2 regions of the Streptomyces luteosporeus genome follow, and region 1 is predicted to be linked to the other one. Evidence: riboswitches for the same ligand, from Rfam matches in the RefSeq annotation. Region 1 holds a riboswitch; the other holds the start of a gene.
What was found. A riboswitch is a leader RNA that binds a small molecule or an ion and turns the genes downstream of it on or off. The one in region 1 is predicted to bind S-adenosylmethionine.
Positions count from the first base shown of each region.

Region 2: linked by a shared signal. The riboswitch ahead of thrC (threonine synthase) and the one ahead of ABD361_RS28060 (aminotransferase class V-fold PLP-dependent enzyme) in region 1 are both predicted to bind S-adenosylmethionine.

Region 1 covers NZ_BAAASL010000028.1:62,221-66,624, forward strand. Annotated here, with positions in the region: gene ABD361_RS28050 (rhomboid family intramembrane serine protease) at 1-642, shown strand, start outside; gene ABD361_RS28055 (Lrp/AsnC family transcriptional regulator) at 639-920, shown strand; gene ABD361_RS28060 (aminotransferase class V-fold PLP-dependent enzyme) at 940-2,301, opposite strand; SAM riboswitch class IV at 2,429-2,544, opposite strand; gene trpD (anthranilate phosphoribosyltransferase) at 2,653-3,717, opposite strand; gene qcrB (cytochrome bc1 complex cytochrome b subunit) at 3,874-4,404, opposite strand, start outside.
Region 2 covers NZ_BAAASL010000001.1:157,908-162,311, reverse strand. Annotated here, with positions in the region: gene ABD361_RS00790 (cold-shock protein) at 264-467, opposite strand; gene ABD361_RS00785 (ubiquitin-like small modifier protein 1) at 884-1,159, opposite strand; gene thrC (threonine synthase) at 1,262-2,569, opposite strand; SAM riboswitch class I at 2,587-2,733, opposite strand; gene ABD361_RS00775 (glucosyl-3-phosphoglycerate synthase) at 2,915-3,862, shown strand; gene ABD361_RS00770 (alpha,alpha-trehalose-phosphate synthase (UDP-forming)) at 3,904-4,404, shown strand, end outside.

The DNA.
Region 1 (4,404 bases):
CCCGCCTCCGGGCTCAGCCCCTCCTACGGCAGCGGCACCGCCCTGCTGACCGCGCAGACCGAGTACTTCCAGCGCTGGGGGGTGGTGCCGGCGGAGCTGTGGCACGGCTCCCCCACGCATCTGATCACCCCGCTCACCGCGCTGTTCGTGCACGGCAACTGGCTGCATCTGCTGGGCAACATGCTCTTCCTCTACGTCTTCGGTGCCATGACCGAGGCGCACCTGGGACACGCCGCCTTCGCCCTGTGCTACCTCGTCACCGGCTATCTGGCCCTGCTCGGCTACGCGGTCGTGCACGCCGGCTCCGACCGCACGCTGGTGGGGGCGTCCGGCGCCATCTCCGGTGTGCTCGGCGCTTTCCTCTATCTCTTCCCCAGGGCCCGGGTGACCAGCCTCTTCCCGTTCCTCTTCTTCCTGCCGCTGCGCTTTCCCGCCTGGGTCGTGCTGCTGTTCTGGTTCGCCCTGCAGTGGCTGGCGGCGGGCACGGAGGCGGGGCGGCCGGGGGTGGCCTACCTCGCCCACGTGCTGGGATTCGCACTCGGATTCGGCTACGCCTGGGTGCACCCCACGCCTGCGGTTAGAGTGAGGGCCGCAGCCGGGGCCACCGAAACCGGGTCCACCGAAGGAGACAGAACGACGTGATCACTTCGATCGTGCTCATCAAGACCGACGTGGACCGCATCCCCGAGATCGCCGAGTCGATCGCCGCGCTGGACGGCGTGAGCGAGGTCTACTCGGTCACCGGCGCCTACGACCTGATCGCGATCGTGCGGGTGGCCCGGCACGACGACCTGGCGGACGTCATCCCGGGCCGGATCAGCAAGGTCACCGGCGTCACCTCGACGGAGACGCACATCGCCTTCCGCACCTACTCCCAGCACGACCTGGAAGCGGCCTTCGCCATCGGCCTGGACAACTGATTCCGCACGCCGCTGCCCCTCACGCCGCCCGCTGCGCGGGCACGCAGCGGCCGCCCTCCGTGCGGTAGAGCCACCGCGCGCCATGGGCGACCAGTTCGCGCACGGCCCGGACGAACCGCTCCACGTGCTCGTCGGGCGTACCGGCGCCGAAGCTGACGCGTACGGCGCTGTGCGCACGGCCCTCGTCGGGCGCGCCGCACTCCCCCGCCTCCTGCTGCCCGGCGCCCAGCAGCGTGCGCACCAGCGGGTGGGCGCAAAAAAGCCCGTCGCGGACCCCGATGCCGTACTCGGCGGACAGTGCGGCGGCCAGGTGCGAACTGTTCCAGCCCTCGACGACGAAGGAGAGCACGCCCACGCGCGGGGCGTCGGGGCCGAACAGCGACAGCACCCGTACGCCCGGCACCTCGGCAAGGCCCTCGCGCACCCGGGCCACCAGGTGCCTCTCGCGCGCGACGAGACCCTCGAAGCCCGCCTCGGTCAGCGCCCGGCAGGCGGAGGCGATGGCATAGGCGCCGATGACGTTGGGCGAGCCGGCCTCGTGCCGGGCGGTGGTGGTGTGCCACTCGGTCTCCAGGCGGCCGTCGGGGAGCCGCGTGACCCGGCGGCTGGCGCCGCCGCCGGCCAGGTACGGCTCGGCCTCGCGCAGCCAGTCGGGGCGGCCGGCCAGCACCCCGGCGCCGAAGGGCGCGTAGAGCTTGTGGCCGGAGAGGGCGACCCAGTCGACGTCGAGCCCCCGGATGTCCACGGGGTGGTGCGGGGCGAGTTGGGCGGCGTCCAGCACGATGCGCGCGCCGTGGGCGTGCGCCGCGGCCGCCAACTCCCGTACGGGCCACAGCTCTCCGGTGACGTTGGAGGCGCCGGTGACGCACACCAGCGCGGGCCCGTGGGGCTCGCGGTCCGCGAGGGCCCGCTCCAGGGTCGCGACCGCCTCGGCGGGCGTGCGGGGCGCGGGCAGGCAGGTGAGGCGGCCCTCGCCCCAGGGCAGCAGCGCGGCGTGGTGCTCGGTCTCGAAGACGAACACCCGGCAGCCGGCGGGCAGGACGGTCGCGAGCAGGTTGAGCGAGTCGGTGGTGGAGCGGGTGAAGACGACCTGGTCGTCCTCGCGGCAGCCGAGGAAGCGGGCGACGGTGGCCCGGCTGTTCTCGAAGAGGTCGGTGGACAGCTGCGAGAGGTAGCCGGCGCCGCGGTGCACGCTGCCGTAGTACGGCGCGTACGCGGCGACGTCGTCCCACACTCGGCGCAGGGCCGGGGCGCTGGCGGCGTAGTCGAGGGCCGCGTACGTCACCTCGCCCCCGGTGACGAGCGGTACGCGGACGTCGCCCCCCAGAACGGGTAGCGGGGGACGAACCGGGCTCTCGGTGGCGACGGCGGCGGCAGGCATGGCGAACTCCCGTACGTGAACAGGCGAGCAGAAGAAGAGAGGTACGCAAAGAAGGGGCTCTTCGAGCCCTAGCGCATTCGCTGCATCACGGAAGGATCTCCCTCGACGACCAGGATCCCTGGCGAGGGATCCGCGCTTGCCGCAGACGTCCTGCCTGCGGCCCGGTCATCACCCGGGGCACCCCGCCACGGAAGGAGGGTTGCCGGACAGCAGGCCGGGGCCGAAACGCTGTCACTCGTGACCTGGGCAGGAGTATGGCATACGTGATCGCCCCGTGGAACCGTCGTTCCACGGGGCGAGACGCACCTGGCCGGAAAGGGCTCAGGCGTTGCTGATTCAGGCGTTGCTCATTCAGGCGTTGCTGGCCGCCACCCACTTCTCCAGCGTGCGCAGGGCGGCGCCGGAGTCGATGGACTCGGCCGCCCGCGCCATGCCGGCGCGGATCTGCTCGGGCAGCGGCGCGTCGGTGGGCGCCAGGGCCACCAGCGCCGCCGCGGAGTTGAGCAGCACCGCCTCCCGTACGGGGCCGGTCTCGCCGGCGAGCAGGCGGCGGGCGACGTCGGCGTTGTACGAGGCGTCGGCGCCGCGCAGCGCCTCCACCGGCACCATCTCCAGGCCCACCTCGCGGGGGTCGAACGCCTCCTCGTGCACCCGCCCGTCGCGCACGACCCACACCCGCGAGGTGGCGGTGGTGGTCAGCTCGTCCAGCCCGTCGTCGCCGCGGAAGACCAGGGCCGTCGAGCCGCGCTCGGCCAGCACCCCGGCCAGCACCGGTGCGATGCGGGCGTCGGCGACGCCGGTGGCCTGCGCGCGCACCCGGGCGGGGTTGGTCAGCGGGCCGAGCGCGTTGAAGGTCGTCCGGATGCCCAGTTCACGGCGGGCCGGGGCGACGTGCCGCAGGGAGGGGTGGAACTTGACGGCGTTGCAGAAAGTGATGCCGGCCTCCTCGGCGACCTCCACCACCCGGCGGGGCGTCAGCTCCAGGTTGACGCCCAGCTTCTCCAGGACGTCGGAGGAGCCGCTGGCGGAGGAGGCGGCGCGGTTGCCGTGCTTGACGACCTTCGCACCGGTGCCGGCCACGACGATCGAGGACATCGTGGAGATGTTGACGGTCTTGGCGCCGTCGCCGCCGGTGCCCACGATGTCCACGCTGGGCCCGGGCACCTCGATGAGGTTGGCGTGTCGGTACATGGCGCGGACCAGGCCGGAGATCTCGGCGACGGTCTCGCCCTTGGCCCGCAGGGCCACGGCGAAGCCGGCGATCTGGGCGTCGCTGGCCGCCCCGCGCATGATCCGGTCCATGGCCCAGGCCGTGTCGTCGGCGCTGAGGTCCACTCCGCGCAGCAGGGCGTCCAGGATGCCCGGCCAGGACGGGGCCACCGAGCGCTCGCCGCCAGATGGGGTCGCAACGTTCATGGTCCACACTCCTGGAGTGGTCTGGGCGGGGGCGCTCCCACTGGCCCCCGTCTGGCGTCCAGCCTATCGACCGGCCCGGGACGGCGAAGAGCCCCGTCCATGCGCTGGACGGGGCTCCTGCCGTGGCGATCAGTCGTCAGTGATCAGCTGCGGGGATCAGTGGTGGCCGTGACCGCTGGTGATCTCCCGGTACTCCTCCGCGGTGGGCTTGGGGATCTGGGTCCCCTCGCCGTAGAAGCCCTTGGAGAGCTTCACGCGGAGCTTCTGGCCAGCACCGACCTTGCGGGCGACGCCGTTCTCGTCCACCGCCGGCTCCAGCTCCAGCGGCTTGGGCTGCTCGTGCGAGGTCAGCGTGTGCAGCTGCTCCTGCGAGAGCGGCTCGTGGACCTCGATGAACTCACCGTGCGGCAGGCGCTTGATGATGCCGGTCTCGCGACCGTGCAGCACCTTGTCCTTGTCGCGGCGCTGCAGACCCATGCAGATGCGGCGCGTGGCGATGAACGTCAGGACCGGGATCACGAAGAAGCCGACGCGGACGAACCAGGTGATGGCGTTGATCGACAGGTGGAAGTGGGTGGCCCACAGGTCGTTGCCACCACCGATCAGCATCACGAAGTACGCGGCGATCCAGGCGGCACCGAAACCGGTGCGCGTCGGGGCGTTGCGCGGGCGGTCCAGCAGGTGGTG
Region 2 (4,404 bases), on a different contig from region 1:
CGGTTCCTTGCCCCGCTTGGCCCGCGACCTCACCGACGGTCCAAATCTGTCACTCTCACCTGGAGAGTGCTAAGCCCAATGATTAGCACTCGCACCCTGAGAGTGCAAGGCCGCCCTACCGGTGCAGCCTGCCCCGCCGGGCCTCCGGTCACACGTGGTGCCCAAGGGTGCCCGCAAACACGCGAGGGGCCCGCGTCGGTCAGACGCGGGCCCCTCGGCGAGCTTCAGTGAGCTTGAGTGCGCCGGTGGTCGATGCGCACCGATCAGGCGGTCACCTTGACCATGTCCGCCTGCGGCCCCTTCTGGCCCTGCGAGATCTCGAACTCGACCCGCTGCCCCTCCTCGAGGGTGCGGTAACCGTCCATCTGGATCGCGCTGTAGTGGACGAATACATCCGCACCACCGTCGACCGCGATGAAGCCGTACCCCTTCTCCGCGTTGAACCACTTGACGGTGCCCTGAGCCATGCCTAACTCCCCTATTACTGGCCCTTGCACAGGACCGCACTTCGCGGACCCGGGTCAGACCTCACCCCCAGACAGGGTGGGGGTGTGCGCCGGAACGCGTCGACCGCGGCTGAATGTATCTGCACGGATGCCGTCTGCAACAGGTCACTCGGACGAGAAATCCGGCGGCGGCCGATCGGTTATTCGTACCGATTTCCACAGCTTCCCGGGCAAGTCGGGCCGGGCAAAACGCCACCAACCCGGCAAATCGCATCCTCGCAATGGGCACAACTTGACGGGTTCTCGTACGCACTCGGCAGTGACGCCAGAGGGGGAACGCCCCAACTGTAGCGCGCTTCAACAGGCGGAATCGCCTCGTCCGTTTTGCGGACGGGGCGATTCCGACTGCTCGCCGAGCGTGCTCGCGCGGGGCCGGCTCAGCCGCCCGCGACGGCCGGGACGATCGAGACGCCGGCCCCGTCGGGCGTGGCCGTGCCCAGGCCGTCCTCGAAGCGGACGTCGTCGTCGTTCACGTAGACGTTCACGAAGCGCCGCAGCTTGCCGGCGTCGTCGAGCACCCGGGCGGCGATGCCGGGGTGGTTCGCCTCCAGGGAGGCGATCACCTCGCCGAGGGTGGCGCCCTCGGCGGCGACCTCCGCCTGCCCGGCGGTGTAGGTGCGCAGGATGGTGGGGATGCGGACGGTGACGCTCATGGGTATGCCTCGGCCTTCTGTGCGTCGGGTGAGGTGTGAGGTGTGAGGTGTGAGGTGTGAGAGAAGGGGGACGCCCGTTCGGGCGAAGGGCCCCTGCGGGAACTACCGGCCCTGCAGGCCCGCCGCGCGGAAGGCGTCGAGCGTCGGGCGGATCGTGGCCGTCGGCCCCGCCGCGACCGCGTCGAGCGTCTTGAGCCCGTCCCCCGTGTTGAGCACGACCGTGGTCAGCTCCGGGTCCAGCGCGCCGCTCGCGAGCAGCTTGCGCGTCACGCCCACCGTGACCCCGCCCGCGGTCTCGGCGAAGATGCCCTCCGTCCGGGCGAGCAGCCGGATCGCGTCGACGACCGCCGCGTCGTCGACGTCCTCCACGCCGCCGCCGGTGCGCCGGGCGATGTCGAGCACGTAGATCCCGTCGGCCGGGTTGCCGATCGCCAGGGACTTGGCGATGGTGTCCGGCCGTACCGGCCGCACCACCTCGTGGCCCGCCTTGAAGGCGGCCGAGACCGGGGCGCAGCCCTCGGCCTGGGCGCCGAAGATCTTGTACGGCCGGTCCTCGACGAGCCCGAGGGCGACCAGCTCCCGGAGCCCCTTGTCGATCTTCGTCAGCTGGGAGCCGGAGGCGACCGGTACGACGATCTGGTCCGGCAGCCGCCAGCCGAGCTGCTCGCAGATCTCGTACGCGAGGGTCTTGGAGCCCTCCGCGTAGTACGGGCGGAGGTTGACGTTGACGAAGCCCCAGCCCTCGCCGAGCGGGTCGCCGATGAGCTCGGAGCAGAAGCGGTTGACGTCGTCGTACGTGCCCTCGATGCCGACGAGGTCGCCGCCGTAGACCGCGGCCATGACGACCTTGCCGGCCTCCAGGTCGTGCGGGATGAACACGCACGAGCGCAGGCCCGCGCGGGCCGCGGCCGCGCCGACGGCGCCGGCGAGGTTGCCGGTGGAGGAGCAGGACAGGGTGGTGAAGCCGAAGGTGCGCGCCGCCTCGACGGCGACGGCGACGACGCGGTCCTTGAAGGAGTGCGTGGGGTTGCCGGAGTCGTCCTTGACGTACAGGCCGCCGGTCACGCCGAGTTCGCGGGCGAGGTTGTCGGCCTTGACGAGCTTGGTGAGGCCGGGGTTGAGGTTGGGCCGTTCGGCGACGTCCGCGGCGACGGGCAGCAGGGGCGCGTACCGCCAGATGCTGGCGGGGCCGGCCTCGATGCGCCGGCGCAGCTCCTCGGGGTCGCCGGTGGGCAGCTCGTAGGCCACTTCCAGCGGTCCGAAGCAGGAGGCGCAGGCGAAGACGGGGCCGAGGGGGGAGCGCTCGCCGCATTCGCGGCAGGAGAGCGCGACGGCGGGTCCGAAGGCGGACCCGAAAGCGGACCCGGAAGAAGATGCAGTGGTACGGCTTTCAACGGCTTCGACGGCCATGGAGGCGAGGCCCTTTCTCCTCATCTTCCTCGCGGCGCACCTCGCCACGAGACGGAATTGGCACCTTCCCCGCCGGGAGCCTCGCGTCCGTTGCGGACGAAAGACCGGCTGGAGGGTTGCCGGGGCTTCATCGGGCCGTGTCCCTCTGCCCCTCTGGATGAGCGGTATGGCGCTGGGCGGACCCAGGCGTTTGTGCGCGGAACGACCCCGACATAGGACGGCCGTCCGCGTTGTTCAGACTGTAACGGAAGGGGTGGCCGCAGCAGAGGGCCGTCCGAACCGCGAGATGCGTCGCACGGGCGCATCGGCGACCATCGAGACGATGCACAGCAGGGAGTCCTACACGTGCTGGATGAGGTGGAGCGCTGGCTGGCCCAGCGGTCCTGGTCCGCAGCCGATCGTCCGCTCGACCGGCTTCTCGCTGCCAAACGCGGCTCGGGCACCACGGTCAGCGTCGTACTGCCGGCGCTGAACGAGGAGGCCACGGTCGGCGCCATAGCGGCGACGATCCGCCGCGAGCTGATGACGGACGCCGTCCCGCTGGTGGACGAGCTGGTGGTGCTGGATTCCGGCTCCACCGACCGTACGGCGGCGGAGGCGGCGGCCGCCGGGGCGCGCGTGGTGCACCGCGACGAGGTGCTGCCGCGCATCCCGGCGCTGCCCGGCAAGGGCGAGGTCCTGTGGCGCTCGCTGCTGGTCACCACCGGCGACGTGGTGTGCTTCGTCGACGCCGACCTGCGGGACTTCTCGGCCACGTTCGTCTCCGGCATCGTCGGCCCGCTGCTGACCGACCCGGAGGTGCAGTTCGTCAAGGGGATGTACGACCGTCCCCTCGGCGAGGCCCCCGGCCAGGGCGGCCGGGTCACCGAGCTGGTCGCCCGCCCGCTGCTGAACCTGCACTGGCCGCAGCTGGCCGGCTTCGTCCAGCCGCTGGGCGGCGAGTACGCGGCCCGCCGCTCGCTGCTGGAGCGGCTGCCCTTCCCCGTCGGGTACGGCGTGGAGCTCGGCCTGCTCGTCGACGCGCTGCACACCGTGGGCCTGGACGCCCTCGCCCAGGTCGACGTCGGCGAGCGCAAGCACCGCCACCAGGACGGCCGCGCGCTCGGCCGGATGGCGGCGACCATCTACCGCACGGCGCAGCTGCGGCTGGCCCGCGGCCACCTCGTCCGGCCCGCGCTGACCCAGTTCGAGCGAACGGCGGAAGGTTTCGTCCCGCGGACCTACCCGGTCGACACGGAGGAACGCCCCCCGATGGCCGAAATCCCGGAGTACGCCCGCCGGCATGCCGCGTAAGCGTACGTTTGAGCGGTTCCCCCCGGGGCAAGGCTGGCGACATGGTCGTTGAGCACACCCACACCGCCCCCGGCACGGCGCCCATCGTGGTCGCCTCCAACCGCGGCCCGGTCTCCTACCGGCTCGGCGAGGACGGCACGCTGCATGCGGGCCGCGGCGGCGGCGGGCTGGTCTCGGGGCTCAGCGCGATCGGCCCGGACGCCGGGGCGGTGTGGGTCTGCGCGGCCCTCGGCGAGGGCGACCGGCTCGCCGCCCGGCGCGCCGGGCGGCGGCTGGACGCCGCCGACACCGGCGACCAGCCGGTGCGGATGCTCGACATCCCCTCCGCCACCTTCGCCGCCGCCTACAACGGCGTGGCCAACTCCGTCCTGTGGTTCCTGCACCACATGCTCTGGCAGACCCCGCTCGAACCCTCCTTCGACAGCGGCTTCCGCGAGCAGTGGGCCCAGTACGAGGCGTACAACACCGCCTTCGCCGACGCCGTCGCCGAGGAGGCCGCCGAGGGCGCCGGCGTCCTCGTCCAGGACTACCACCTCACCCTC